Regions from separate parts of the Lactococcus formosensis genome, predicted to be linked through region 1. Evidence: predicted binding sites of a transcription regulator. Region 1 holds the regulator's gene; the other holds the start of a gene.
The links. Region 1 encodes NrdR, which represses ribonucleotide reductase genes. Its sites were predicted from a motif close to ACACNATATATNGTGT; they were not measured.
Positions count from the first base shown of each region.

Region 2: the regulator NrdR is predicted to act here: its motif matches at 9,450-9,465, upstream of nrdD (anaerobic ribonucleoside-triphosphate reductase).

Region 1 covers NZ_CP141721.1:1,320,848-1,336,949, forward strand. Annotated here, with positions in the region: gene VNN39_RS06490 (asparaginase) at 1-927, opposite strand, end outside; gene VNN39_RS06495 (Cof-type HAD-IIB family hydrolase) at 1,189-2,595, shown strand; gene VNN39_RS06500 (HAD family hydrolase) at 2,712-3,371, shown strand; gene VNN39_RS06505 (DHH family phosphoesterase) at 3,432-5,399, shown strand; gene rplI (50S ribosomal protein L9) at 5,396-5,848, shown strand; gene dnaB (replicative DNA helicase) at 5,850-7,226, shown strand; gene VNN39_RS06520 (Veg family protein) at 7,335-7,598, shown strand; gene VNN39_RS06525 (phosphotransferase family protein) at 7,766-8,539, shown strand; gene trmB (tRNA (guanosine(46)-N7)-methyltransferase TrmB) at 8,600-9,253, shown strand; gene nrdR (transcriptional regulator NrdR) at 9,257-9,706, shown strand; gene VNN39_RS06540 (DnaD domain protein) at 9,740-10,903, shown strand; gene dnaI (primosomal protein DnaI) at 10,906-11,790, shown strand; gene VNN39_RS06550 (nitroreductase family protein) at 11,783-12,499, shown strand; gene VNN39_RS06555 (pentapeptide repeat-containing protein) at 12,496-13,116, shown strand; gene VNN39_RS06560 (BglG family transcription antiterminator) at 13,325-15,262, shown strand; gene VNN39_RS06565 (PTS sugar transporter subunit IIB) at 15,264-15,563, shown strand; gene VNN39_RS06570 (PTS ascorbate transporter subunit IIC) at 15,615-16,102, shown strand, end outside.
Region 2 covers NZ_CP141721.1:875,374-891,475, forward strand. Annotated here, with positions in the region: gene VNN39_RS04300 (Gfo/Idh/MocA family oxidoreductase) at 1-936, opposite strand, end outside; gene VNN39_RS04305 (hypothetical protein) at 933-1,082, opposite strand; gene VNN39_RS04310 (S-ribosylhomocysteine lyase) at 1,097-1,576, opposite strand; gene VNN39_RS04315 (aldo/keto reductase) at 1,697-2,542, shown strand; gene VNN39_RS04320 (alanine dehydrogenase) at 2,721-3,815, shown strand; gene tdcB (bifunctional threonine ammonia-lyase/L-serine ammonia-lyase TdcB) at 3,840-4,847, shown strand; gene VNN39_RS04330 (glycine C-acetyltransferase) at 5,074-6,264, shown strand; gene VNN39_RS04335 (L-threonine 3-dehydrogenase) at 6,331-7,284, shown strand; gene VNN39_RS04340 (APC family permease) at 7,432-8,793, shown strand; gene VNN39_RS04345 (isochorismatase family cysteine hydrolase) at 8,898-9,410, shown strand; gene nrdD (anaerobic ribonucleoside-triphosphate reductase) at 9,569-11,809, shown strand; gene VNN39_RS04355 (APC family permease) at 12,021-13,466, shown strand; gene nrdG (anaerobic ribonucleoside-triphosphate reductase activating protein) at 13,658-14,257, shown strand; gene VNN39_RS04365 (DUF2325 domain-containing protein) at 14,254-14,748, shown strand; gene VNN39_RS04370 (energy-coupling factor ABC transporter ATP-binding protein) at 14,815-15,648, shown strand; gene VNN39_RS04375 (energy-coupling factor ABC transporter ATP-binding protein) at 15,645-16,102, shown strand, end outside.

The sequences.
Region 1 (16,102 bases):
GCCACCATTCAAGCCAATCAAGAGTTTAATGCGTGCTTTTTGAGAATTTACTTCAGGTGCGAACATCACACCAGACTCTGCCAGCTTAGAGCCACCACCTTCATAGGCGTAGACTGGTTCCGCTATACCATTGAAACAACGGGAAACGAGGACAACAGGTATACCAAGCTTAATGATGTTCATTAATTTTTGTGCAGCTGTAGGAGGGAGGTTACCCGCACCGAGTGCTTCAATAACAAGACCATCTAGACTACTTAAATCAAACAGGTCAAAGACTTCGCCCGTCATCCCGGCATAAGCTTTAACAATCGGAACTTTTCCTTTAACAGAAGAAATATCAAGATGTTGATTTTCGCCATCTGTGTGGAAATAGAAAAGCTTGTGCTTTGTGGCTAAGCCAACGGGTCCATGCGTAGGTGTTTGGAAAGTCGAAACATTGGTCGTGTGTGTTTTGGTAACATAACGTGCGGAATGAATTTCATCATTCATCACTACAAGAACACCGCGATCGTGAGAAGCATCGTCAGCAGCAACACGGAGTGCACTGAGGAAATTATAGATACCATCTGTTCCTAATTCGTTGCTTGAGCGCATTGCTCCTGTCAGTACAATAGGCATACCACGTGGAATTGTTGAATCCAAAAAGAAGGCTGTTTCTTCAAGTGTATCCGTGCCGTGTGTGATGACAACTCCGTCAAATTCTTCTTGGTCGAAGGCTCTGTTGATACGTTTTTTAATCAAGAGCATTTCTTTTGGGGTGATGTGAGGACTAGGAAGGTTAAAAATATCTTCAGCGACCATGTGAATCGAATCAAGGTGCATATCTACCGAATTCATGGGGTTAACCGCGTTTGGCGCCACGCGACCACTGGCATCTTCCGCCATAGAAATGGTCCCCCCAGTATGCAACACTAAAATCTTTTTCATTAGTCAATTTCCTTTCAAATGTCAATAAAGTAAATTTATTATAGCATATTCTATCAGTGAATAAACTCCCGCAAAACTAAGGGTTATCCCGATTAGAAAAAAATTAAAGTGAGTGGAATTTTAAAACTTTTGGACAGCCATTATTCGTGGAATTTTTGGAAAAAACCTGTATAATTAATAGGATAAGAAAGCTTAATAGCAAGTGAAATTTAGCTGATAAGCAAAAGTGATATGAAGAATTTATGAGTATAAGGCGTAGAAATGGATATAAAAGCAGTATTTTTTGATTTAGACGGCACTCTTTTTACAGGAACAAGATCAGTTGCGCCGAGCACGCGCGTTGCCATTGATGAATTAAAACGTAAAGATATATTAGTCGGGATTGCCACAGGACGAGGCCCTGCTTTTGCTTTGCCTTTGATGGAAGAGCTTCACTTAGATTTTGCGGTAACTTATAATGGGCAGTATATCTTTACACCCAAAGCTGTCTTGCATGCAGAAGAGATTGATAAGAGGACCTTACGCAAAATCGTTCGTTTTGCCAAAGATAATCATCGAGATATCTCTTTAGGAGCAGCTCATGGTGTTAACGGCTCTAAACTTTTGAAATTTGGTGAAACACGGATGGCTGGGATTATTTCAGGTATTTTACCATCAGGCACTTCAGACATTGCGCGAAACAGTTTCAAGCATGTCGTACGTCGTGTGGTTCCACAGTCTAATTTTCTAAATATCTTGCGTGAACCCATTTATCAAGTCATGATGGTCGCAACTCAATCAGAAACGGCAATGCTTGAAAAAGAATTTCCTAATTTGATGATTACACGCAGCAATCCCTACTCTGTGGATATGATTCCATGTGATTCTGGTAAACTTCGTGGTATCAAGATGATTGGTGAGCGTTATGGCTTCGATGAGCATCAAGTTATGGCCTTTGGTGATTCGGAAAACGACTTAGAAATGTTAACACATGTCGAATATGGTATTGCGATGGGCAATGCCTCTGATCTCGTTAAAGAAAAAGCAACACATGTCACGACAAGTAATAATCATGATGGAATTGCTAAGGCACTTGCACATTATGGACTTATTGATTTTTCAACAAGCAATAATTTTATTTCACGTGATCAAAACTTTAATAAAGTAAAAGAATTCCATAAAATGATGGACGGGCGGAGTCAGGAGATTCCACGTGCTTTCCCGCCGATGGAAGCGGGTTATCGTGCAGGATTCAAAGTTGAAGAAATAGTGGAATTTCTCTATGCTTCAGCAAATGGGGATAGTGATAAGTTTGACGAACTAACGGCGAATCTACATGCAGATGTGGATAAGGCAGTCCAGAAGGTTAAACGCAAGGCAAAAGATGAAGCGCCGCTGATTGGCGAAGTCGATGCATTGATTGACTTGCTTTACTTTACTTATGGAAGTTTGGTGCTTGCTGGAGTTGACCCTTATGATATTTTCAACTTTGTCCATGCAGCAAATATGGGGAAAATCTTCCCAGATGGTCAGCCGCACTTTGATCCAGAAACGCATAAAATTTTGAAACCTGACGATTGGGAAGAAAAATATGCTCCAGAAGGAAAAATAGAGCGCGAGCTTGAAAGACAAAAGAGAATTGCCTTGCGAAAAGCGCGTGTGCGTGAAGAAAACAACAAGAAAAAATAAAAATGAAATCGCTGTGAAGCGATTTTTATGCTTTTTACCTCTGGTCACAAACTCCGCTCAAAAATATGTTATAATAAAGCAGATATAAGCAGACGATTAGGGAGTTTTAGGTGGAAATGAACAAGTTTAAAGCGGTAATTTTTGACATGGATGGTGTTCTCGTTGACACAGAACAATTCTATGCTCAAAGACGTGAAGAATTCTTTAGCAATCATAATATTTCGATTCAACACATGAAATACTCTGATTTTATCGGAGGAAATATGCGAGAAATCTGGCCGCAAATCTTAGGTGTAGATTATGACCAAGATGAAGCAGCTAAGCTACATGCAGCATATTTAGAGTTAAAAGACAATAACCCACTTCCTTATAAAGACTTGCTTTTTCCAGATGTTAGAGACGTTTTGGAAGCCTTAGAAAAAGACAACTTTAAAATCGGTTTAGCTTCAAGCTCTGCTATGCAAGATATTGATGAAATGCTAAAGGTACATGGTTTACGTCCCTACTTTAAGTCGATTCTTTCGGGCAATGACTTGAAGGCAACAAAGCCTAACCCAGAGATTTATCAACTAAGCATGAAGGCGCTCAATGTAAAACCTGAAGAAACCTTAATCATTGAAGACTCCGAAAAAGGAATTGCGGCAGGTAAGGCAGCTGGAGCTACAGTCTGGGCTATTGAAGATATGCGTTTTGGAATGAACCAATCCGCAGCAGATGTATGGTTACCAAATCTCACAGCTGTTAAAGAAAGACTAGAAGGTCTTTCCGTAAAATAATAGCTTAATGCGCTTAAAAAAATTGCCAATGTGTAAACAAAAGCATAAAAGGAGAAGGAAATGAAAAGTGTACAGAGATTTTCACCAATAACAATTGTATTAGTCATGGTTATCGTGCAAGCTCTGGAAAGTTTCTTACTTATCTTTTCGGGTTCACGGATGATGGCTGTGTTCTATCTTTTTTTGATGAACATTCTTATTACGGTCGGTATCTTACTTCAAGCTCGAAATTATCGTTTAAGAAGAGTCGAGTTTATCAGAAAAATAAATGATGAAGCAGAGAACTCACTCAACGCAACTTTAGACAATATGCCTATTGGTGTTATTCGTTATAATAAAGAAACCTACGAGCCGGAATGGTTTAACCCCTTTATTGATTTGATTTATCATGGCGATGACCGTGTTCTTGACAAAGAGGAAGTCAAGGAAATTATTCAAAAGTATCATGAGGAAAGAAATCAATTTTTTACAATTGAGAAGAAAAAATATTTTATCACCTTAGATGATGAAAAAAACCTTCTTTATTTAGCAGATGCGACTTCTGAGGCGAACAGTCGCGAGAGCCTACAGGAAAGTCGTGCTGTTATTGGAAGTATCTCGGTCGATAACTATGATGATGTTACAGATTTGATTGCTGATAGTGAGCGTACCAAGGTTAATAGTTTGATTGCTAGCAACTTAGAGAGCTTTGCAAGTAAATACGGTGTATATTTACGCCGTGTCTCAAGCAGTCGTTACTATTTCTTTTGTGATTACGGTATTTTGAACCGAATGATTGAGGATAAGTTTTCTTTATTGAAGGATTTCCGGAAAAATTCAGCTGAAAGCAAGATTCCACTCACCTTATCCGTGGGGGTATCTTATGGTTGGAATGATTTTCCAAGTATTGGTAAAACCTCCCTCAACAATCTTGAGTTAGCTTTAGTTCGTGGGGGTAACCAAGCAGTCCTTCGGGAGAACACACCGCAAGCAAAAACAATCTATTTTGGTGGTAATTCTGAAAGTCGGACGCAAAAATCAAGAACACGTGCGCGTGCTATCTCGACGGCATTACAGACAATCATCAGTGAAAGTGAAGATGTCTTTATCGTAGGACACCGCTTCCCAGATATGGATGCCTTAGGTGCGGCAATTACGATGAAAAATTTTGTCAACATGTCAGGAAAAGAAGCCTATGTGGTTTATGACCCTGAGCAACTGATGCCAGAGGTAAGCCGAGCTATTAATCTAGTAAACGAAACTGAAGAAGGTTTTGCACATATCATTAAGCTTGAAACAGCCTTTGATATGAAGACGGAAAACTCCCTACTGATTATGGTTGACCACTCAAAGACCACTCAGACACTCAGTCTTGATTTTTATAAGTCATTTAGTAAACTGGTTGTTATTGACCATCATCGTCGAGATGATGATTTCCCTGAGCATGCTTTGCTGTCTTATATTGAATCAAGTGCAAGTTCAGCCAGTGAATTAGCGGTCGAACTTTTACAATTCCATGAATATAACTCGAAAATGACGGTGACAGATGCTAGTATTGCGCTAGCTGGGATTGAGCTGGATACGAAACATTTCACCAAAGCAACAACTTCCCGTACTTTTGAGGTGGCTGCTTATCTCCGCTCACAAGGAGCTGACAATAACCTGATTAAAGGAATTTTAGCTACTGAGTTTGAAAAATATAAAAAGATTAATGAAATTATTCTCAACTCAGAATATGTTGCGCCAGGAGTCGTGGTTGCCTTGGGTAAACCCAACCAAAAATATGACAATGTTGCGACAGCTAAAGCTGCAGACACTCTGCTAGATATGGCAGATGTTCAAGCAGCATTCTCTATTACAAATCATCAAAATGGCTATATCTCCATCTCGGCACGGTCATTCAAAGATTATAATGTCCAAACGATTATGGAAGCCATGGGTGGTGGTGGTCACTTTAATGCCGCCGCAACACAAATATACGAACGAAATATCGATGAAGTCAAAAAAGACCTCATCGCATTAATTAAGGAAAGAGAGAACGAACAATGAAAGTAGTATTTTTAGCAGATGTAAAAGGACAAGGAAAAAAAGGCGAAATCAAAGAAGTACCTACAGGATATGCAAATAACTTTCTCCTTAAGAAAAATTTAGCAAAAGTTGCAACAAGTGCTGCTGTGGCAGAACTTCAAGGGAAAACAAAAGCTAAAGAAAAAGAAGAAGCTGAGGAGCTTGCAGCGGCTAAAGCATTGAAAGAACGTCTTGAACAAGATGATGTTATGGTTGAAATCAAGATGAAGGTTGGAACGACAGGTCACACCTTTGGCGCTGTGGATAAAGCTGATATCGCGAAAGCACTTCAAAGCCAATTGGATGTCAAAGTAGACAAACGTAAAATTCAATTGATTAATAAGATTCAAGCGCTTGGAATTAAAGATGTTCCAATCAAATTGCACCGTGATGTAACTGCTACAGTCAAGGTCAAAGTAAGCGAGAGATAACATGCCTGATATTGATATTATCAAAGCACCGCCACAAGATTTAGCCGCCGAACAAGCCGTTTTGGGGGCTATTTTCCTTGATAGTGACCGCTTGATTGAAGTGAAAGAATTTCTTTCTACGGATGACTTTTACAAAAACGCACACAAGATTATCTTTCGAGCTATGGAACACTTATCGGACAATCGTGAAGCGATTGATGTGTTAACTGTCCGCTCGCTTTTAGAAAATCAAAACGACCTAGAGGCCATTGGGGGGATTGCTTATATTGCTGAGCTTGCCACCGCAACACCAACAGCGGCCAATGCCTCATATTACGCAAAAATTGTTGCTGAGAAATCTTTACTGCGTCAGCTAATCACTAAACTCACTCAAAGCGTAGAGAAAGCATACAGTCAGGAAGATCCAGCCGAGGATGTTCTTGCAGAAGCTGAAAAGTCATTGATTGATGTGCAGCAAGGACGTAATACGTCAAGCTTCCGCCGTATATCAGATGTCTTGTCGATGAATTTGGATGATCTGGAAGAACGTGCTAAACAGAAATCAACAATTACAGGTATCGCGACTGGTTACCCGGCCTTGGATGCTATGACAACAGGGCTCCATGAAGAGGAACTTATTATTCTTGCCGCGCGTCCAGCCGTTGGTAAGACGGCCTTTGCATTAAATATTGCGCAAAATATTGGGACGAAGCAAGATAAAACTGTTGCTATCTTTTCATTGGAAATGGGTGCGGAAAGTCTTGTTAACCGGATGCTCGCAGCGGAAGGAACAATTGAGTCTCATAACTTACGTACTGGACAACTTAATGACGAGGAGTGGAACCAGTATTTTATTGCTATGGGAACACTTTCGAAAGCAAGTATCTACATTGATGATACCCCAGGGATTAAAATTACAGAGATACGTGCACGCTCTCGTAAGTTAGCACAGGAAACAGGTAATCTTGGACTTATTGTTATTGACTATTTGCAGTTAATTTCGGGTACAGGACGAGAAAACCGCCAACAAGAAGTCTCAGAAATTTCACGTCAGTTGAAGATTTTGGCAAAAGAACTAAAAGTTCCTGTCATCGCTTTAAGTCAGCTTTCACGTGGAGTAGAGCAACGTCAAGATAAACGGCCTGTCTTATCAGACATTCGTGAATCTGGGTCAATCGAGCAAGATGCTGATATTGTTGCCTTTCTTTATCGGGATGATTATTATGATCGTGCCGGGGCAGATGATGATGACGATGGCTTTAATGAAGTCCCAGAAGTCGACAATAAAGTAGAAGTTATTATTGAAAAAAACCGTTCAGGAAGTCGGGGAACTGTAGAATTACTCTTCCTGAAAGAATACAATAAATTTGCCAGTATTGATAACAGATATGAAGACTAGCATTTCTAGGGGTATTCGTGTTATAATGGATAAGATTTAAAATTTATAATGGTAAGCTAGGCGGAAAACGCCTGTCTTTGCATTTCTAGAGAAAAATTGGAGAGTAAAATGGATAACCAAAATCAAAGCCAAGAAGTAGGAAAAATCGTAGATATCAGAAAACAAGTTGAAGAACATGTTGGCCAAACCATTGAAATTACATCACAATTTGGACGTAAACGTGAAAATCGTCATAAAGTCAACTTGATTGAGACTTATGCCACACACTTTGTTATTGAAAATATCCCAGCACGTGGTCCAAAAACAACAGAGTCTTATCAATATGCTGACATTTTGACTCAAACAATTTTGATTCACTATCCAAATAAATAATTTGTTCAGTGATGTAATCTATTTGTGAAGCTTTCTATAGCATTTTTTGATGTGTGAAAGACTAGATAAAAGCTTCAGGGGTGACGTTGCCGATAGCGGCACGAACACTCACTAGAAGAAAACTTCCCAAAAGCAAAACCATAAAAAAACCAAAGAAAGGAGTAAATATGACATCTTCAAGCCTATCAATGATGCCTGTCAAAGGCGGTTCAGGAAATGCTTTTGTTGGCGAAAGCGACAATAAACGTGTTTTTATCAAAAAAAATTGTAGCCCTTTTTTGACAAGTGTGTATCTTGAAGGTATTACGCCACAAGTTCTATGGACGAAGCGTACAGCAGAAGGTGACATGTTAGCTGCTCAACCTTGGATTAATGGTCATACGTTGAAACCTTATGAAATGAATGATTCACGTATTGGCGAAATTTTGCGGCATTTACATCAAAGCGAAAAACTTATCGAAGCCTGTAAAAAGTTAGATAACGAAGTCATGCTTCCAGCTGATCTTTTGGAACAAGTACTGAGTAAAAGCTCAATCTTTGAAACCAACGGCTTTCTCTCAAATGTCGTTGTGGAACTCTCAGAAAATCTTCCTGAGTTAAAAGAAGAAGACGTTACAGTTGTTCATGGTGATGTGAATCATAAAAACTGGCTGGTAGATGATGACAGTGACAAAGTTTATCTTGTGGATTGGGATACGGTCCTTTTAAGTAGTCCTTTAGTGGATATAGCACATGTTCTAACCCACTATATAAAACCCGAAAACTGGGAAGAGTGGCTCCATCAAGCAGGTTATAAAACAGCTAAAAATATAGAACATGAATTAATCTGGTATGGAAAGCTTTCTTTCCTACGTCAGATTTCGGAATATATGGCAAGAGAACAAATTAAGGAAACAGAACAAGAAATTGCTCGTTTTCAAAATTTTTGTCGTTTATTTTAAAACTTAGAAAATAAAAATAGGAGGCTTGCCTTCTTATTTTTTCAATAAATAGGAGAAAAAATGCGCGTAAGAAATCGTAAAGGCGCTGCGGAACACTTAGAAAGTAACGCACATGTTGTTGTAGAAAACCCAGCAGACTTTAAAGGACGTTGGGCAGAGCGTTTTGGAAATGATCACCCGATTCATATTGAAGTTGGATGTGGTAAGGGCGGTTTTATCACAGGAATGGCTGCCCAAAACCCAGAGATTAATTATATTGCGATTGATATGCAACTGTCCGTCTTATCTCACGCTTTAGACAAAGCTTTGGAAGCCAATCTACCTAATGTGCAAATGATGTTGGTTGATGGCGCAGCTTTAACAGAATATTTCGAAGATGCTGAAGTTTCGCGTGTTTATTTGAACTTTAGTGATCCTTGGCCAAAAACACGTCATGAAAAACGTCGTTTGACCTACAAATCATTCTTAGAGACTTACGAACAAATCTTACCATCAGAAGGAGAAATCCATTTTAAAACAGATAACCGTGGCCTTTTTGAATATTCATTGGCAAGTATGAGTCAGTATGGTATGATTTTAGAAAAAGTATGGTTAGATTTGCACGCAGATGAAGAGTTTGCCAAAGTCAATGTAATGACAGAGTATGAAGCAAAATTCTCAAGCAAAGGTCAAGTGATTTACCGTTTAGAAGCAAAATTCCCAAAGAGAGGTTAAGCTATGAGATGTCCAAAATGTCAATCTGAATCGTCACGAGTTGTAGATTCACGTCAAGCTGATAATATGATTCGTCGTCGTCGTGAATGTGAAAATTGTGGAAACCGTTTCACGACTTTTGAACGGATTGAAGAAATGCCACTTTTGGTCATTAAACGTGACGAGACACGTGAAGTTTTCAATCGTGATAAAATTATCACAGGAATAGTACGCAGTGCACGTAAACGACCTGTGACGAGTGAATCCATTGAAAAATTAGTTGATCGTGTCGAACAAAGAGTTCGCCGCTTGGAAAAAAATGAAGTACGTACCGAAGTCATTGGTGAATTTGTTATGGAAGAATTAATGGATTTGGATGATATTACCTATGTCCGCTTTGCGAGTGTGTACCGTTCCTTCAAAGATGTGAGTGAAATCGAAGACCTACTTAAAAAGATTACGAAAAAAGACTAACTGTTCTAAAAAAGAGAAATAAAAGGAAAAACTATGAGACCAGGCGATTCATTTTCTATTCTAAATCGAGGAAAAATCAGCTTTGATGCCGATACTTTTTCGCTACTTTACTTGCCTATTATTGGGCGAGACGCTTTTGGCCTCTATCAACTCTTGCGCGTTTTTTCGACGGGCAAGATTTCTCATTTTTTAGAGTATCTTGACTTTGGGCTCAATCCTTTTCTCGAAGCTTTAGATAAACTCTCAGGGATTGGACTTGTGCGAGTATTTGATCAACAACCGGGATATCTTCTAGAAGTAAAAAGTCCTTTAACTTTTGAAGAATTTTTAGCAGATGAATTTTATAAGCAATTGCTGATTTCACGTATCGGGGAAAATAAAGTTAACGCTTTGGCCAAAAAACACGAACCTGATGCTCTAGAAATTACGAAAAAGTTTCATGAAGTTTATGCCGTGAAATTCGAGCCTACGCACACTGCTATTCAAACAGAAAAATTTGATTTGAATTCCTTCAAGAGTATTATGGAAAATCAGCATCTGACTTTTGCAAATGAAAATCAAGATATCTTGACTCTGTATGGTTTGGCTGAAAAATTTGATCTCAACTGGTATGAATTATTTAAAGCAGCTGAGCAAACAGCTAATGCTGACAAAACTTTAAACACAGCCAACCTGACAAGAATGTTAGCTGGAAAATCTGAACCTTTACCTGCCTTGTCAGAGTTTCCTAAGGGATTCCAGGACTTGATTGTCATCAGTAAAGAGGTCAGCCCACGTGATTTTTTAAATAAGCTTAAACAACAAGCTGGTGGTTTTGCTTCACAGGAAGAACTTAAGATATTGAATAATTTAGACAAGCAAAATATTACGGACCAAGTGCAAAATATTTTGATACACTATGTTTTGATTCAACAAGGAAATGCTAGTCTGAATGCTCGCTTTGTTAACACTCTGGCAAATGATTGGATGCGCCATAAAGTTTATAATTCTGAAACAGCAGTAAAAAGAATACTGGAACGTCAACAACAAGCAGAAGAAAAGCAAAAAGCTAACAAAAATTATAAAAACTCAGGCAAATTGGTCAAAAAAGCGCCTGAATGGTCCAATGCCAGCTATGTAAACACGACCAGTGCAGAAGATATTGCCAAGTTCGAGCAATATAAGGCTTCCCGCCGTAAGGACAAGAAGGAGAATTGAGCATGGAATCAATTGGAGAACTTTTGAGTAAGCGCCCAGATGTACGTGGAAATTTTGAAAAGCTCGTCGCTGAAGTCATGAAAAATGAACACGTTCAAGCTTTTATTTCTGAAAATCAAATGACCGAAGATGAGGTGCAGCGTAGTTATTCGAAGTTTTATGAATTTGTTAAAGAACGAAAAAAATTCGAAGAACATGAAAAAATGGCAGCTGATGGCTATGAACCTGTCTTGATTATGAATCATGGCTACGCAGATGTATCTTATCAAACGACAGCTGAACTGGCACGCCGTCAAGAAGCCAGCAATCAATTACGCCGCGTTCAGATTATTGGTTTACCTAAAGAAATGAAGCAAATTGATTTTTATGCGGATGTCTTCACAGACAATCAAAATCAATTTGACTTGTTCCGGAAAGTAGAAAACTTTATTGATAATTTTCCACAAGAAAAAGGACTTTACATCTACGGCGATTTTGGTGTAGGAAAATCTTTTATTATGGCTGCAATGGCAAATGAGCTCTCGAAAAAAGGCGTTTCTACTACTTTATTACACTACCCAACCTTTATCTCTGACCTTGATTTTGACAACGCCAAATATTGGGTTAATGAAATTAAAAAAGTTGAAGTCTTGGTCTTAGATGATATTGGTGCTGAACTCAATAATGCTTGGGTGCGTGACAGCATACTACAGGTTATTTTACAGCATCGTATGCAAGAAAATCTTCCAACATTTTTCACTTCAAATTTGAATATGACAGAACTTGAGCTACATTTGGCAGAGACTAAAAAAGCAGATGAAATCTGGCCAGCAAAACGCGTCATGGAGCGTGTGAAGTATTTAGCGTCTGAAGTTCGTTTAGAAGGAGTAAATCGCCGACATGAATGAAACAATTGATCTGATGATGCAACATAGTTCTGTACGTAATTTTACGGATGAAAAAATCCCAGAACATGTGTTAAAAATAATTATTAATGCGGGGCGGGCAGCACCCAACTGGAAAAACTTTCAATCTTATTCGGTTGTTCTTGTGGAATCCCAAGAACAAAAAGATGCTATTTTTGCCCAACAGCCTCAAAAAGCAATTAAAAATTGTGCTGCTTTTCTGGTTTTTGTTGGAGACCTTAATCGAGCAAAAACAGCAGTCGAAATGAACGGTGGTGAGTTTCAACCAGAAGGTGTTGAATCGCTCCTCATTACTTCAGTTGATGCTGCAGTAGCCGGACAAAATACATTACTTGCTGCACAATCCTTAGGATACGGTGGTGTAATGGTCGGCTTGATTCGTGATCAAGCGCGTGAAATTTCTGAAATATTAAACCTTCCTGATTATACTTACCCAATTTTTGCTGTGGCTCTTGGTAAACCTGCACGTGTAAATCCAGTTAAACCGAGATTACCTTACGAAGCTGTTGTATTTCCTGAGAAGTATATTCCACAAGATGAAGAAGTACTGCGTAATTACGATAAAGTTCAAGATGATTATGCTGGAGCACGTCGTCTAAATTCCACTTGGTCAAGTCGAATAGTTGATCAATGGGGACAATCAGAACAAAAAGCATCTACAGAAAATCTGAAAGAAAAAGGACTTTTATGAAGAAAATTCTTTCACCAAAAATCCCTGCTGAGTTAGAAGCTGTTGATTTTACTGCTCTAGAAGACAACGAAGCCTACCAAGTAGAGTTGAAAAATCAAGAAATCTATTTAGAGGACCGTCAGCTTTTCAGTGGATGTCGTCTACAAAATATCGACTTTGAGTTAGATATAACTGCGGATTTAGAGTTTACGGATTGTATTTTTGAAAAGTGCGATTTTTCTAATCTGGTCTTTTCCAAATTCGGCTTTTACCGATGTATTTTTAAAGATTGTAAATTACTGGGGACTGAATTTACCAATGCTTTTTTGCAGGATGTCCAATTTCAGGATTGTTTGCTTAATTACGTTAATTTTTCAAGTTCTCGATTGAAGAATGTACTGTTTTCAGACAGTATGATGAAAGAGAGCCTTTTTATTGCTAGTCAATTTAAGCAGGTACGATTTGAAGGTAATGACTTGGAACTTACGAATTTTTGGGAAACGTCTTTATCAGGGATTGATTTTTCAAGTAACACTTTTGAACGCCTTGACGTGAGTCCTGAATTGGCTAAAAACATTAAAGTTAATCTAAGTCAAGCAGCTTTCTTTGCGGCTTTACATGGGATTGAGATTGTCTAAGTCTTGGGAGATTCAAGGCTTTTTATTTTAAAATAGTTTATGAGAATTGATCATTTAATTTAAAAATCGCTTTGAACTGAAGCGGTTTTTAAATTAAAAAATTTTTTTAGAAGAGTCCAACCGGCAAAGAAAACGTTTTCTTGTTTTGGACCGAATAGCTTAATTTTGAAGCAAAAATTCGGCTATAATTTAATTGTGAGGAAAAAAGATGCTTAGTTATAACTTAGATATCCTACTGTTTTCAGAAAGACGTTTCTGGAAACTTGATAAAATCCTTGAAGTTACTGGACTCAAAAACCAGGAATTTCAGAGACAACTCTTTGGGTTGAATCAAATTTTGCAAGAGAAATCTCAAAGACCACTAGAATTTACTAATAATGTATTAGCACTTCCAGAAAAATTAGAAAATTTTGAGGAGATTCGCTTTAATATCGAAGAATATGCGCTAACATTGAGTGAAGAGAAGCGAAAATGCTTGATTTATTTACTATGCTTTTCTAAACGTACAGCATTATCGATAAGTGATTTCCAGTCTCTTTTAAATGTGAGTCGAAATACCGTCTTATCTGATATTAAAAAGTTGCGTCGGCAACTGGATAACGGAGACACTAGTTTAGAATACTCCCGTAAATTAGGCTTTTACCTTGAAGGCGAGTCGAAAGAATTACGTAAAATGGCTTGGTGTTTCCTGCAAGAACTCAATGAAGAGAGTGATTACTATGTTTTGTCGAAGTATCTCAATCATAAAAATCCACTCTTTATTTATCAAGTAGGACAGAAAATTAGTCAATTAATTGCTGAATTACGTGTACAGGTCATTCATAGTCGTTATATTCCGATGCTGATTTACCTCGCTTTACTTCAATCACATCTTGGAGAAACAGATATCTTTCAGCAAGATGTACTAGAAGTTGAAGCATTACTGATTGGTATGAGTGATGGTAATTTTGAAAAGTCTGGTTTTGATTTTCTTTATCGTATTGGTTTTGAGATTATGGAAAATGTAATGAAACTTGCGGCAGTTCAATTTGAGGATTTTACAAAAACTTTTGCGGCTCTGCGTGCACATCTGGTTCCTGCCTACTTTCGATTGAAATATCACTTCGAAATAGAGAATGTCCTTTTGGATAAAATAAAAACAGAATATTCCTCTCTGTTTGAATTAATGGACCTTGCTTTAGCACCATTGCGCGAAGCTTGCGGGGAAATCTCCGAAGCAGAACGTGCCTACTTTGTTATTCTCTTTGGTGGAGAAATTTATAAGAAAAAGTATACGCAAAGCTTCCGTGCTATTGTCTTATGTGTAAACGGTATAAGTTCAAGTTTAATCATGCGTAAACGATTGGAAAATATGTTTCCCAGCATGACTTTTATCCTGAGTACAGCCGCTTCTGATTTGGACAAGATTCCTGCTTTTTCTTACGATATTATCTTTTCGACAGTCCCTGTCATAACGGATAAAAAACTCTATGTTATGTCAGCTTTTCCAGACAGTGAAGAAGAGACAAGACTTTACAATCAAATCGCGCAAGATTTTGATTTGCCTGGCTTTTATAAACCAAATGCCAGGTCTATCTTACGTGCGATTGAACCTTACGTTGACATTAAAAGCAATGCGACCAAGAAGCAACTGACGCGGATTATTGACCGCAAACTTAACAATAAAAAGACAGAAAGTGAGGCATTAGGTGTAATGCTTTCAGATTTATTAACTAAAGAAAAGATTCATTTTACAGATAAGAAACTTGACTGGAAAAATGCAATTGAGCTTGCGGCTCAGCCCTTACTGGATCAAGGAGAGATTGACCCCTCTTATATTTCAGCTATTATCAATCGTGTAGATGAGTTTGGACCTTATATTGACTTAGGGATGGGGATTGCTCTTCCACATGCACGTCCCGAAGATGGAGTAAAGAAGCTCGGCATGTCATTTCTCAGGTGTGACCAGCCCGTTTATCTTCAAGATGATCCTAAACATGAAATAAGGATTTTCATTGTTCTTGCAGCGATTGATAACGAAACGCATCTTCGTGCACTATCTACATTAACACAAATATTATCAAATAAAGATGAACTCAATAAAATGCTAACTGTAGAAACAGTAGCAGAACTCGAACAAATTTTTGCAGAAAAAGAAGGAGAATAATATGAAAATCGCATGTGTATGCCAATCAGGATTAGGAACAAGCTTTATGGTACAAATGAACCTCCAAGCACTTTTACAAGAAATGGGCTTAAACGTTAATGACTTTGAGCTTGATCATATGGATGTTGGATCTGCCACACCAGATTCTGCGGATTATTTCTTTGTGGAGTCCACATTAACAACAGCTTTACCTAATATACCCGAAGAAAAGATTGTACCTTTGACTTCTATCATTGATCGTGATGCAGCGCGTGAAGCATTGGTCAAAGTCTTGGATGAAAGAGGGATTGCCCACAACTAAGCAAAAACAGTACTTAAAAAGAATCGAAAATAAACTTAGGAGAACAAAAAAATGAATGGAGTTTTAAACTTTATTGTCTCTGTCGCGACTACGCCTGCCCTTCTTGTCGGATTAATTGCCATGCTTGGGTTGATTTTACAAAAGAAACCAGCAACTGCAGTTATTCAGGGGTCAGTGAAGACCTTTGCTGGGTTCTTGGTCTTGGTTGGAGGAGCTGGTATTTTAGTAGGTGCGCTTGCGCCTTTTGCCGATATGTTCCAACATGCTTTTCATGTGAAAGGTATTGTTCCAACTAATGAAGGCGTTGTTGCCCTAGCTCTCGTTGAGTATGGGACACCGACTGCTTTGATTATGCTTGTTGGGATGATTGTTAATATCTTGCTTGCTCGCTTTACACGCTTTAAGTACATCTTCTTGACAGGTCAAGCCATGCTCTATGTTTCTTGTATGGCAGCGGTAATTCTTGTTTCTGCCGGAATGGGCGAAACTTGGATAACAATCCTTCTTGGGGGTATCTTTGAAGGAACGCTTTTAACAGT
Region 2 (16,102 bases), 450 kb from region 1:
GATTGACTCATAAGCCGCATCATAGACACGACCATAATCGCCTGAAACTGTAGGAATTGACTTTTCAATACGATCTCCATTTTGATTGTAGTATGTCAATTGAGCAAAATCTTGCGGTGTATCGGCCCCAAAACCTTCATTTCCTGGGAAGATTCCTACCTTCAAATCATTTTCCTGTTGATCAACGTTTTCTTTAATTAAAGTTCCTCTAGAACCATAAAGCACCCATTTGGGACGTTTGAGCGCAGCCAGTTCAGTGGCTTGGACGGTTGCTCGGAAATCAGTGTAAAGCAAGTTTACAGAGAAGTAATCGTCCACAGCATTTGAATCGCGTGTTGAACGGATATCGTACTGTACATCTTTTGGATGTCCAAAGAGTGAAACCATTTGGTCAACCATGTGTACACCATGGCCATACCAGGCGCCGTCAAAGTTTTTTCCAGCAGTTGCATCTGTTGGACGATAGTGATCCATAGTGACAGTAATGTCAAGCAAATCTCCTAAGTAACCCGCATCCAAAACTTTTTTAATCGTCAAAAAATCACTGTCAAAACGACGGTTTTGGAAAGGCATAAAGAAGAGATTATTTTCTTGAGCGATACCAACTAATTCTTTGGCTTGTTCTAACGTTTCCACTAACGGTTTATCACAGATAACATTTTTTCCACCCAGTAAAAGCTTTTTACTCGTTTCGTAATGTGCAGCACCTGGAGTGACGACAACGACTAAATCAATTGAATCATCTTGAATAATATCATTGATGTCTGTTGAAAAAACGGTTCCTTCAGCCTCAAGAATAGCTTGCTCAGGACGTTTACCTAGGCTACGATTGACAATGCGCGCAATGTTGAAGTGCTCACGAATTTTAACATACGGAATATGATAGCGATTGGTGGACTTCCCAAAACCAACATAAGCAATGTTTAACTTTTTCATGCTTTCTTCTCTTTTTTCTTTTTAGCTAAGTGTTGTTTTTTTAATTCTTCAATTTTTGACAACTTGTCTGTCTTTTTATTTGAATTTTTCTCGTGGAATTTTTGGACAGAGGCTTGTCCTTTATAGTCTAATTGATACTTTCCCATAGTTCTCTTTCTCTCTATTTTACAAGGCGACGTTCGAAAGCATCCGAGGAGATACCCTCACTCAATATTTTCTTCGCCCATTCTTTTGCTGAAAACAATGAGTGATCACGATAATTACCACATTCTTTTTCGGCAACACCTGGGACATTATCCCAAGTGAAACTGTCTCCTGCGAGCTCTTCCAAAGATGAAGTGATTACTTTAGCAATCTCTTCAGCAGTTGGCTCGCCCCACATAATCATATGGAAACCAGTGCGACATCCAAAGGGAGAAAAGTCAATCATACCATCAATACGGTCACGTATCAGACTTGCCATTGAGTGTTCGATAGTGTGTAGTCCGCTTGTAGGAATTTCACCGTGATTAGGTTGCACAAAACGGACGTCAAAGTTGGTAATAATGTCACCCTTAGGGCCTGTTTCTGTCCCAATTAGACGCACATAGGGTGCTAAAACTTTTGTGTGATCGAGCTGGAATGATTCTACTTCAGCCATTTTTCTTACCTCCAGTATTCTTTAGTATTCTTCTATTTTACCATTTTTTGAACCAAAATTTTTTTGTCTGACCTCGTAAAGTGATAGAATGAAGCTAGAAAGTAAAGAAAAGGAGAAATTATGTCACTTACAGAAACTTACACTCTCGCAAATGGTATGACAATTCCAAAAGTTGGTTTTGGAACATGGCAATCTAAAGATGGCGAAGAAGCGTATCAAGCTGTTAAAACAGCCTTAGAAGTTGGATACCGTCATATTGATACAGCAGCTGTTTATGGAAATGAAGAGTCCGTTGGTCGAGCGATTAAAGATAGTGGGATTGCACGCGAAGACTTGTTTATTACGACAAAACTTTGGGCTGTTGGCACAACAGAAGATGCGCGAGCGGCTCTTGATGAAAGTTTGGAAAAATTAGGCTTAGACTATGTAGACCTTTATCTTATTCACTGGCCAAACCCAAAAGCATTTCGCCCGAACTTTGCAGAGCGCAATGCTGCAGTCTGGAAAGCAATGGAAGAAGGCGTACGTGATAAGAAAGTCCGTGCTATTGGAGTGTCTAACTTCCATCCACGACATTTAGAACCTTTACTAGAAGTAGCCGAAATTAAACCAGTTGTCAACCAAATTATGGTTAATCCCTCGGATCAGCAAGAAGAGGTTGTTGCCTTCAATAAAGCACATGATATCTTGACAGAGGCTTATAGTCCACTTGGTACTGGAAAAATATTTGCGGTTACTGAGTTGACTGATATTGCAGATAAATATGGTAAAACAGTTGCCCAAGTCGTTTTACGTTGGAGTTTACACAAAGGCTATCTTCCTTTACCTAAGTCTGTGACGGCCAGCCGTATTAAAGAAAATGCGGATATCTTTGATTTTGATTTGACCGAAGAAGATATTACTTTTATCGACAGCCTTCATGGTAAAGCGGGTCTAGCACGCAACCCAGACGAAGTTGATCACTAAAATAAGTTGAAAGACATTCAAATTGTAAGATTTGAATGTCTTTTTTTATAATTGACAGAATATAGACAGGAAGAATAATAAAGCGTTAAAAAAGTGTTTTATTTCACAAAAATGATTGCTAAAAAAGAATGAAAGTGCTATCATTTAATTGATAAAGAATTCACAAAGGAGAAACAAAATGAAAATTGGTGTAATTAAAGACCCAAAACAAGGTGAAGCGCGTGTAGGGATGACTCCAGAAAACGTAAAAATTCTCGTTGAAGCAGGTAATGAAGTATTTGTCGATAGCAATGCTGGTGCAGGTTGTGGTTTTACAAATGACCTTTACGAAGCAGCAGGAGGACAAATCGTTGATACAGAAACTGCTTGGGAAGCAGAGCTTATTGTTAAAGTCAAAGAGCCAATGGAATCTGAATATAAATATTTCAAACCAGGACAAATAATTTGGGGATTCTTACACTTGGCAGCGAACAAAGCTTGTGTTGAAAAAATGATGGAAGTCGGCGTAACAGCTATTTCTGGTGAAAATATCTCAATCAATGGTGTGCTTGAGTTGCTTAAGCCAATGTCAGCTATTGCGGGACGTCGTGCAGTTAATATTGGGCAATATTATCTTGAAAAACAACATGAAGGGGAAGGAATTCTTCTTCCTGGTATTGAAGGTATCGAGGCTGGTACAGTTGTTATCTTCGGTGGTGGTAATGCTGCAGAAAATGCTGCCGATATGGCTGTTGCTTTGGGATGTAAGGTTATTATCATTGAACTTGGTGATGCGCGTATCGCCCAACTTAAAGAACGCTATGCAGGCAAAACAGTTGAAATCGTTAAATCAACAACTGAAGCTCTGGAAGAAAATATTAAACTTGCAGATGTCTTTATTTCAACAATCTTGATTCCAGGTGCTAAACCACCAAAATTAGTTAAAGAATATATGGTTGAATCTATGAAACCAGGATCTGTTATCGTGGATATTGCTATTGACCAAGGTGGTACAGTTGAAACAATTGATCATGCAACAAACCATGCAGATCCAGTCTTTATCAAACACGGTATTATTCATTATGCTGTGCCAAATATGCCAGGAGCAACACCTCGTACAGCGACGATAGCTTTGGCTCAAGGCAATATCTCTTTCCTTAAGGATATTTCAGTCAAAGGCTTAGATGAGGCGCTGAAATCAAAAGAACTTTTATCCGGTTTGAGTGTTTACAAAGGAAAAGTCGTTTCCAAAGCACTTGCGGATTCAATCGATGTTACTTATACGGAACTCTAAAAATAAATCTAAGGAAAAAGAATTATGCCAAATTTAGCAAATCTGCCAATTACAATTAAAGATATTAAAAAAGCTCAAAATACTGTCAAACAATATGCACGTGAAACACCTTTGATTCAGTCAATGTTCTTGACTGCTAGAACAGGTGGTGAAGTTTACTTGAAACTTGAAAATATGCAATTAACAGGTTCATTCAAGTTTCGTGGTGCTTTCAATAAGATTGCTCAATTGTCCCAAGAAGAAAAAGACCGTGGAGTTATTGCTTGTTCAGCAGGAAATCACGCTCAAGGTGTGGCTTTAACATCAAAACTTTTGGGGATCAAAAGTATTATTGTTATGCCAAAAGGTGCACCGCAAGCCAAAGTTGATGCCACACGTGGTTATGGCGCAGAAGTAATGCTTGAAGGTAAACAGTTTGACGACTCCAAAGCCTTTTGTGAAGCTTACGCTAAAGAAAATAACATTACCTATATTCCACCATATGACGATGCAGAGGTAATGGCTGGACAAGGGACAATTGGTCTTGAAATCTTAGATCATCTTTGGGATGTTGACACAGTATTGGTACCAGTAGGCGGTGGTGGTTTGATTTCGGGTGTTGCTGTTGCCCTGAAATCCTTCAATCCTAATATCCAAGTTATTGGTGTTCAAGCTGAAAACTGTCATGGTATGACTGCATCCTTTAGAGAGCGTAAAAAAGTACACCATGACGAAGCTCCAACGATTGCAGATGGGTGTCATGTGGCTTACCCTGGGGAACTAACGTTTGAAGTAGTCAATCAAATCGTTGATAATATGGTTCTTGTGACAGAAGAAGAAATCGAATTGGCAATTAAAGATTTAATTCAACGTACAAAAATCGTGGTGGAAGGTGCCGGAGCTCTTGCTACAGCTGCTATTCTCTCAGGTAAAGTTGATGATTATGTGAAAGGGAAAAAAGTTGTTTCTATTGTTTCAGGCGGGAATGTTGACTTGGCCCGTATCGAAGATGTCGTAGATCACTTCCTGATTGCCAATGACAATGATCAATAATTTTTAAAGCAAAAGACTCTTAATTTCAGAGTCTTTTTTTGTATAGTTCAGTCTTTTTTTAATCGTGAGATAATTTACTCTGATATCACGAAATTCACAAAGACATGTAATTTAAATTAAAATTTAATCAAAGTGCAAAAAATCCTTGCATGAGTAAAAAAAAAGTGTTAAACTTACTGTAAACGGTTACAAAACGTGTAACTAAAAATTGAAAGAAGGTTATAGAATGACTTCAAAAGTTTTAACACAGTTCCTCGAAAATGGGCTTGGAGACCTTAAACAAAAAGGTTTGCTCAACACCATTGATGTCTTAGATAGCGCCAATGGTCCTGAGATTACAATTGCGGGCAACAAGATGATTAACCTTGCTTCAAATAACTATTTGGGATTTGCAACACGCCCTGAATTAATTCAAGCGACAAAAGATGCAACAGATAAATATGGAGCAGGAGCAGGTGCTGTACGTACAATCAACGGTACTTTAGACATCCATATTGAATTGGAGAAAACAATTGCTGAATTTAAAGGTACAGAGGCTGCTATTGCGTTTCAATCTGGTTTCAATTGTAACATGGGAGCGATTAGCGCTGTCATGAAAAAAGGTGATGCAATTCTTTCTGATGAATTGAATCACGCCTCAATTATTGACGGGTGTCGTCTCTCAGGTGCTAAAATTATTCGCGTGAAACACCAAGATATGGCTGATCTTGAAGCAAAAGCAAAAGAAGCTACCGCGTCTGGTGAATATAATAAAGTAATGTACATCACAGACGGTGTCTTCTCAATGGATGGTGACGTTGCAAAACTGCCAGAAATTGTCGAAATTGCCGAAAAATATGATTTGATTACATATGTTGATGATGCGCATGGTTCTGGTGTTATGGGCGGCGGAGCCGGCACAGTAAAACACTTTGGTTTACAAGACAAAATTGACTTCCAAATCGGTACACTTTCAAAAGCGATTGGTGTAGTGGGCGGATATGTAGCAGGTTCAAAACTTTTGGTTGATTGGCTCAAATCACAAGGTCGTCCTTTCCTCTTTTCAACTTCATTGACACCAGGTGCAGCAGCAGCAGCAAAAGAAGCCTTTGTCTTAATGCATGATCATCCAGAGTATGTTGAAACACTTTGGGATAACGCAAAATACTTCAAAGAAGAATTGCAAAAAGCCGGCTTTGATACAGGTGTATCTGAAACACCAATCACACCAGTAATTCTCGGAGATGAAGCAAAAACACAAGAGTTTTCTAAGAAATTGATTGAAAATGGTGTCTATGTTAAACCTATCGTATTCCCAACTGTACCACTTGGAACAGGACGTGTACGTGCAATGCCTACAGCGGCACATACAAAAGAAATGTTGGATGAAGCCGTTGCTGTTTTTGCCAAAGTGGGTAAAGAAATCGGATTGATTTAATCTCTTAAGATAAGAAAAACTTTCTATTACAAATAAGCATATAATAAATATATTGGAGAAAATATAATGAAAAAAGTACTCATCACAGGCGCACTCGGACAAATTGGATCAGAATTAACTGAACGTCTTCGTAAAGATCTTGGTGTTGATAATGTTATTGCAACAGATGTACGTGAAGTTGAAGGTAATCCAGTTGTCACTGATGGTCATTTTGAAATTTTGGATGTAATGGACCGTGACAAAATGATGGCAATTGCTAAAGATAATGGTGTTGACACTATTATTCACTTAGCTTCACTTCTTTCAGCTGTTGCTGAAGCAAAACCTCAATTTGCTTGGAACTTGAACATGGGCGGCTTGGTTAATGCTTTGGAAACAGCGCGTGAACTTAACCTCCAATACTTCTCACCATCATCTATTGCTGCCTTTGGACCAAGTACTCCAATGGACAACACGCCTCAAGTTACAATTCAACGTCCAAATACAATGTATGGTGTGACTAAAGTTTCTATGGAATTGCTTTGTGATTACTACTACACTAAATTTGGTGTTGATACACGTGGTGTACGCTTCCCAGGCTTGATTTCATATAAAACATTGCCTGGTGGAGGAACAACAGACTATGCTGTTGACATCTACTATGAAGCAATTAAAAATGGTCATTACTCAAGCTTCATCGCTGAAGGAACAAAGATGGATATGATGTATATGCCGGATGCTATCGATGCGATTGTTGACTTGATGAATGCACCTGCAGACAAATTAGTAAACCGCAACGCTTTCAATATCACAGCGATGAGCTTTGAGCCTGAAGAAATTGCTGCATCAATCAAAAAATTCATGCCAGACTTCACAATGGATTATGATGTAGATCCAGTCCGCCAAGGTATTGCTGATAGCTGGCCAAACTCTATCGATGCAACTTGTGCCAAAGAAGAATGGGGCTTCAATCCTAAATATGATTTGGATGCAATGACTAAAGAAATGCTTGAAAAACTTACTGAAAAATTAAAAGGCTAAAAACTAAGTTCATTCCATCACAAAATTAAAAATTATGTTAAAATAAGAGAGTAATCGGTTACAAGGTTACTCTCTAATGCTGATGTTAGGAATCAGCATTGTTATTATTAATCTTATCAAAAATTTATCTTTGAAAGAGGAGCTCTTATGGAACAAAAAAATGAAATGAAGCGAACGCTTGGTTTCTTCCCTGCCCTTACAACAGTAATGGGTACGGTTATCGGTGCAGGTGTATTCTTCAAGGCTGGCCGCGTGGCGGAACTTACTGGCCAACCAGGATTGCACATATTGGTTTGGGTACTTGGTGGTATCATTTCAATTTGTGGTGGTTTGACTGCCGCTGAACTTGCCGCCGCTATCCCTGAAACAGGTGGGATGATTCGTTACATTCAACGTGGTTTTGGTAAACGTTGGTCATTTCTCTTAGGTTGGGCACAATCTATTATCTACTTCCCTGCAAATATTGCAGCGCTATCTGTTGTATTTGGTACACAATTTTTAAATTTGTTTGGCATGAATGTGAGTGCCGCCAATACAGCTATAGTTGGTGTAATTGCGGCTGTTACAGTTACCTTGATTAACTTCATCAGTTCTAAAGCTGCAGGCGGCTTGCAGTCTGTTACGACGGTTATCAAGCTGATTCCTATTGCCTTGATTGTTGTTGTTGGCTTACTCCGTCCTGGTGGTGTTGAGTTCCAATTGCTCCCTATCACAGCAGGAGAAAATCTGTCCCTAGCATCTGCTATTGGTTCAGGTCTCTTAGCAACTATGTTTGCCTATGATGGATGGATCTATGCTGGTAATATTGCTGGCGAAATGAAAAACCCAGCAAAACATTTGCCACGTGCGATTATTCTCGGTATTGTTGCCATCATGTTTGTATATGTCTTTATCAATGCGGCTTATATCCGTACTTTAGGTATTCCAACTTTGATGGAAAATGATCCAAATCTTCCTGCTATTGTTGCCAATAAAATATTTGGTGGTATGGGTGGTAAACTTGTCACAATTGGTATCTTGATTTCTGTATATGGTACGATTAATGGTTACTCTATGACAGGTATGCGTGCTTCATACGCTTTAGCAACAGAAAAATCTTTCCCCTTCTGGAAAACATTCAAGAAACTCTCAGCGAGTGGTGTTCCCGTAAACTCAGGTATCCTTCAAGTTGCTATCGCAGCGATTATGTTGGTAGTAACAATGCTTTCAAGCGATGCTTTTGATTTCTTAACAAATATGTTGGTTTTCGTTATTTGGATTTTCTACACTATGGTCTTCATTACGGTCTTTATCTTACGTAAACGTGAACCAGAATTAGTACGTCCATATAAAGTACCACTTTATCCAGTTGTTCCAATTATCGCAATTGTTGGTGGTGTCTTCATCTTAGTAATGACTTTGATCAGTTCAGATTATATGAGTAACCAAATCCCAGCCTTGGTTGGTGTTGTCTTTACTTTAATCGGTCTTCCTGTTTACAATCATTTAGATAAGAAATACCATCGCTAAGATATAAAAACTCCGTTGGTGGAGTTTTTTATTTTGGTGTCTAGTATACTAGTTGGCTTTTACCTTGTCTTTGCTTTTTAAAGTAAATTTGCTATAATTTGCTTATGAAAAAATTACTGGTACTGATTGACTTTCAAAATGATTTTATAGATGGTTCTTTGGGCACAAAAGAAGCGCAAGACATTGTTCCAAAGGTTATTGAGAAGCTGGCAACCTATGCCAGAAATGAACGTTTAGCCACACAAGATACACACTTTGAGGATTATTTGACATCTCAAGAAGGTCAAAACTTGCCAGTGATTCACTGTCAAAATGGGACTCAGGGTTGGGAGATACGTAAAGAAGCACAAGTTGGCTTTCAACGCGTTTTCGAAAAGAATATCTTTGGTTCAGTAGAGCTTGCAGAATACATACGTGACGAGAACGTTGAACAAGTAGAACTTATTGGTATATGTACAGATATATGCGTAGTTTCAAACGCTTTATTGATCAAGTCATTTGCTCCAGAAGCAAAAATTACTGTTGATGCCTCATGCTGTGCGGGTGTGACTCCAGAAACTGACCGTGCAGCCTTGGAAACAATGAAATCTTGCCAAATTAATGTAATTAACGATTAAAAAGAGTGAAAAAAAGCTCTTTTTTTATTTTTCTACGAAACACTATATATAGTATGCTTTCTTTTATTTTCATAAAAAATACTACTAGATATAGTGGAAAAAGGGAATTATATTTGATAGAATAGAGGCACAAGGAATTAAAAATGGGGGAACAAAGAATGAAAATGGTTGAGGAAAGCACCATCGTAATGGATCAAGAAATTAGTGTGATTAAGCGTGATGGTCGCTCCGTAAAGTTTGACAGCAGCAAAATTTTTGAGGCATTGCAAAAAGCTGGAGATGAAATAGTTCCGCCAGCTTCAGAAAATCGTATAGCTGAAATTTGTGATCGTGTGGTGTGTGAAATATTCACGCGTTTTACGGATAATGTTAAAATTTATGAAATTCAAAGTATTGTGGAACATCTATTGATGGAACTTGGCGAAACGAAATGGGCGGAAGTTTATACAACTTATCGGACACAACGTGACCTTGAAAGAAGTAAAGCAACAGATATTAACTTTACTATCGAAAAACTAATCAACAAAGATCAAACGGTCGTCAACGAGAATGCCAACAAGGACAGTGATGTTTTCAATACGCAACGTGATTTAACTGCGGGTGCTGTTTCTAAAGCCATTGGTTTAAAAATGCTTCCTCCTCATGTAGCGAATGCCCACCAAAAAGGGGAGATTCACTATCATGATTTGGATTATTCTCCCTTCACAACGATGTCAAACTGTTGCTTGATTGACTTTAAAAATATGTTTGAAAATGGCTTTAAATTAGGAAATGCTCAAGTAGATTCACCTAAGTCTATTCAAACAGCGACTGCTCAAGCTTCACAAATTATTGCGAATGTGGCCAGTTCACAATACGGTGGCTGTTCATTTGATCGTGCTGATGAAATTTTGGCACCTTATGCAAAATTGAACTATGCGAAGCATTTAAAAGATGCAGAAGAGTGGATTGAGCAGCCGGAAAAACGTGAAGCCTATGCTCAAGCAAAAACTAAAAAAGATATTTATGATGCGATGCAATCTTTGGAATATGAAATCAATACGCTTTTCACTTCAAATGGCCAAACACCTTTTGTTACCGTTGGTTTCGGTTTGGGAGAAGATTGGTATGCACGTGAAATCCAAAAAGCTATCCTGAAAGTGCGTATTGGAGGTTTGGGAAAAGAGCATCGTACAGCAATTTTCCCTAAATTAATTTTCACACTGAAACGCGGGTTAAATCTCGAAGTGGGTACACCAAACTATGACATTAAAAACTTGGCGCTAGAATGTGCCACAAAGCGTATGTATCCAGATATCTTGTCTTATGATAAGATTGTCGAGTTAACAGGGTCATTTAAGGCAAGTATGGGTTGTCGTAGCTTCCTTCATGGCTGGAAAGATGAAAATGGTAATGAAGTTACTGCTGGGCGTAACAACCTTGGAGTTGTAACGGTAAACCTTCCACGCATTGCGCTTGAAGCAGCAGGTGATAAAGAAAAATTCTGGGACATCTTTAATGAGCGTATTGCAATTGCTAAAGATGCTTTGGTTTTCCGTGTTAACCGCACAAAAGAAGCTCAACCCAAAAATGCCCCCATCCTATTTATGAATGGTGCATTGGGCCGCTTGAAAGCTGAAGATTCAGTCGATGAGTTGTATAAAAATGAGCGTGCGACAGTTTCCCTTGGTTATATCGGTCTCTATGAAGTTGCGACAAGTTTCTATGGGCCAACTTGGGAAAATAACAAGGAAGCCAAAGACTTTACACTGGAAATAGTAAAACGCATGAACCAAGACTGTAAAGACTGGAGCAAAGAAACTGGCTATCATTTTTCTGTTTACTCTACACCAAGTGAAAGTCTGACCGACCGATTCTGCCGTATGGATAAAGAAAAATTTGGTTCAGTAGCTGATATTACTGATAAAGATTACTATACAAATAGTTTCCACTATGATGTACGTAAAAATCCAACACCATTTGAAAAATTGGAGTTTGAAAAAGATTATCCCGTTTATGCAAATGGTGGCTTTATCCACTATGCGGAATATCCAATGATTCAACAAAATCCTCGTGCACTTGAAGCCGTTTGGGACTTTGCGTATGATCGCATCGGTTATTTAGGAACAAATGCACCGATTGACCACTGTTATGAATGTGGTTTCGAAGGAGACTTCACAGCAACAGAACGTGGCTTTAAATGCCCTCAATGTGACAATGCTAACCCGCAAACATGTGATGTGGTAAAACGAACATGTGGGTACTTAGGTAACCCCCAAGCCCGACCAATGGTTCATGGCCGCCATAAAGAAATCTCAGCGCGTGTGAAACATATGAATGGTTCCGTAGGTGTTCTGGAAGATGGTGAAAGTATTGACAGTGAAGCTGTAGACCATGCAAAGAGTAAATTTGTAAAATAAAAGAGAGTGAATCTTAAGGTTCACTTTTTTTATTAGAAGATAAAGAAGCAGGGATAATTTTAAAATTTTATTGAAAATTCAAGAATAATATTGACAGTGTTTAAGTTTTATTTTATAATTTTAATGCAACCGCTTTTTTATATTTGTAAAAAGCGCGTAAAAAAATTACTTTGTCTTGTCCGCAGAGTGATAAAAAAATTTAAGGAGTAATATGGACACTAAAAAAATAAGATGGTTTACCGTCGCATTTATTGCCTTCAACATGGTTTGGGGTATGGGAAATGTGGTCAATAACTTTGCACAGCAAGGGATTACAGTTGTTACCTCATGGATTTTAATTTTGGCACTTTATTTTGTACCTTACGCACTTATTGTTGGGCAGTTGGGCTCGACTTTTAAAGACAGTAAAGGTGGTGTGAGCTCGTGGGTTGAACAAACTTCAACAAAACGTCTTGCCTATTATGCAGCATGGACGTATTGGGTTGTGCATATCCCGTACTTAGCCCAAAAACCTCAAGCGATTTTGATTGCCTTTGGTTGGATTGGTCGTGGGGATGGGCAGCTCGTAAGTTTGATGTCTGTTCCGATGGTCGCAATCATTTCATTGGTTATTTTCCTTCTTTTCCTCTGGCTCGCAACAAAAGGATTAAATACGCTTAAAGTTATTGGGGGTCTCGCAGGAACAGCGATGTTTGTCATGAGCTTGCTCTTTATCGTGATGGCTGTCAGCGTTCCTTTCATTGCAAAAGACTTTGCGATTGCAACACCAGACATGGGGAATATCAACACATATATCCCTAAATTCGACTTCAGTTACTTCACAACCATCTCAATGTTGGTTTTTGCTGTTGGTGGTGCCGAAAAAATCTCGCCTTATGTCAACCAAATGAAGAATCCTGCACGTGAATTTCCAAAAGCAATGTTTATGCTTGCTGCTATGGTAGGTGTCTGTGCTGTTCTTGGTTCAGTTGCGATGGGTATGCTCTTTACAAGTGGTAACCTGCCTGATGACCTCATGGCCAATGGTGCCTATGCAGCCTTTCAAATGCTTGGCGAACACTATGGCATCGGCAATAGCCTGATGTATGTTTATGCCTTTACACAAGGTATCGGTCAAATTGCTGCGCTTGCCTTTTCGATTGATGCACCATTGCGTATTTTGCTTGCTGACGCAGACCCACAATTTGTTCCAGCTTGGCTACGTAAAACAACTGCGAAGGGAACATTGATCAATGGTTTCGTCTTGACAGGAATTTTGGTAAGTATCGTTATTTTGATGCCTTTGCTTGGAATTGGTAATATGAACGAATTGGTCAAATGGCTGACAAACTTAAACTCAGTCGTGATGCCAATGCGTTACATGTGGGTATTCTTTGCCTTCATCATGCTTAACCGTGCAATTAAACACTTTACTTCTGAGTACAAATTTATCAAGCAAAAACGCTTGGCGATGTTTGCAGGTATCTGGTGTTTCTTGTTCACTTTAATAGCATGTGTCCTTGGTATGGTACCAAAAGTTGATTTTGCTACCGACCCATCTGCTTGGTGGTTCCAATTGACTTCCAATATCTTGACACCAGTTGTCTTGATTCTTCTTGGGATGCTTCTTCCGTTTATTGCACGTCGTGAGCAAAAAAAGTCAAATGATTTAGTCTAAAAAGTAGTATAATAGAATGAGTAGTTTCGGGAGAAATTGCTCATTTTTTGATACGCTACCCTCATTGCCCCTAAAGGGTCTAATGAGGAACGTCAAGCTTTATCAGGCTTGTCTGCATGATATCCTCTTCATTGTGATTAAGAGGATGAATTGCGAAATTTTAGATAAAATAGAGATAGGAGTGATGACAGATGAATAATCCAAAACCACAAGAGTGGCTTGCTTCAGATTTGGAACAAGGTTATGTTTCAGATTATAAGCCTTTCAATTTCGTTGATGGTGAAGGTGTACGTTGCTCGCTTTACTTATCCGGCTGTAAATTCCACTGCGAAGGGTGCTATAATCAAGCAACCTGGAATTTTCGTTACGGTATTCCATATACAAAGGAATTAGAAGAAAGGATCATGTCAGACTTGAGCCAATCTTATGTTCAAGGCTTGACATTACTAGGCGGTAAGCCTTTCCTCAACACTGGTGTAGCTTTACCGCTTGTCAAGCGTATACGCGAAGAGCTGCCTGAAAAGGACATCTGGTCTTGGACGGGTTACACTTGGGAAGAGCTTTTACAAGAAGATGAAACTAAACTTGAACTTTTGCGAAATATCGATATACTTGTTGATGGACGTTTTAAACTTAGCAAGAAAAACTTATTGCTCCAATTTAGAGGTTCTTCAAATCAAAGGATTATCGATGTGAAAAAGTCCTTAGCTGAAAATCGAGTAGTTATCTGGGAAAAGCTCAATGACGGCAAGGCAGCTGTGGAACAAATTCATAAGGAAAAGTTAATATGAAAACTGTGTTAGTAATTTGTGAATCAGGCTATTGGCATGATTTACGTGAAGGGTTAGCGGCTGTAGAAATCGGTTTTCTCGGTTTTGATAAGAAAAAGCCCAAGCGTTCAGAAATTGACCAATTAGTGGCGCAAGCGGACTTTGTGATGATTCGGAACCTCAATGTCGCTCATGCTTCAGTACGATTTGCAAAGGAAGCAGCAAAAGCAAGTGATACGCCTTTCTGGATAGGCAGTAATTTTGGTGTAGAAAAGATTATTGAAAAGCTTAGGTTTGCCTTTCCGGAAATGAAGTTGGCTGAAAAAGCTATGAAACCAAAAGTCTCAAAGAAAAAAAGCTCTCAACAAAAGTTGAGTGAGCCTACTATACGCGACTTTAAGGGGAATTATCAGCTTCCTAAAAAAGCAAAAAATCTTGCCTTGAAAACGGCTCTGAAGGACTTTAAAGTTACGGAAGAGGAAGTTGATTTTGCAAAAATATTTAAGCCTTGACATTAGGGCTTTTTTTGTAAAAATGAGAGATAGCGAAAATGCAAGTCATTTGGTATAATTAGTTTTATGAATAAAATCCTCGAAGTAGAAAATCTAACTTTCAAATATGAAGAAAATCAAGAAGCGCCCACCTTAGATGGGGTATCTTTTGCTGTCCAATCAGGAGAGTGGGTTTCTATCATTGGTCAAAATGGTTCGGGAAAATCAACAACAGCTCGCGCTATTGATGGATTACTTGAAAATGTATCAGGAAATATAAAAATTGATGGCCAAATTTTAAGTGCGGAGAACGTTTGGGCACTTCGTCAAAAAATAGGCATGGTTTTCCAAAACCCTGATAATCAATTTGTTGGAGCAACTGTCGAGGATGATGTTGCCTTTGGAATGGAAAATCAGGGGATTCCGCGTGAGGAGATGATTTTGCGTGTGGATCAGGCTTTAAAACAAGTCAATATGCTGGAGTTTAAAGGCAAGGAACCTGCGCGATTATCTGGAGGGCAAAAACAACGTGTTGCTATTGCAGGGATTATCGCATTACGTCCAGAAATTATTATCCTTGATGAGGCAACTTCCATGCTTGATCCGACAGGACGTGCGGAAATCATGCGCGTAATCCGTGAGATTAAGGCAGAATATAATCTGACAGTACTCTCAATTACCCATGACCTTGATGAAGCTACCCTTTCTGATCGTGTATTGGTCATGCGTGCGGGTAAAATTATCAAATCTGCCAAGCCAGAGGAACTTTTTGGTTCTGGTGAGGATATGATTAATTTTGGTTTAGACATGCCTTTCACATCGAACTTAGCCGAGGATTTACGAGCGGACTTTAACTTGCCAGAAAAATATTTAAATGAAGAAGAACTGGCAAAACTCTTAGCAGAAAGACTGAGAAAATGATTAAATTTGATAAGGTAAATTTCACTTACCAACCGAATACTCCTTTTGCGAGTCGAGCGCTCTTTGACATCAATTTAGAGGTGGCAGAAGGAAGTTATACTGCACTTATTGGCCATACAGGTTCAGGAAAATCAACACTATTACAACACCTTAATGGCTTGCTGCAACCCACAGAAGGTAAGGTTAATATTGACGATATTGTTATTCAGGCCAGCAGTAAGCAAAAAGAAATTAAACCGGCACGTAAAAAAGTGGGGGTTGTTTTCCAGTTTCCAGAAAGTCAGCTTTTTGAAGAAACGGTTTTGAAGGATGTTGCTTTTGGTCCTCAAAACTTTGGTGTTTCACAAAAAGAGGCGCTTAAAATTGCGCGTGAAAAACTCGAGCTTGTTGGTTTAGCAGAAAAAAACTTTGAAAAATCACCCTTTGAATTATCAGGCGGACAAATGCGTCGCGT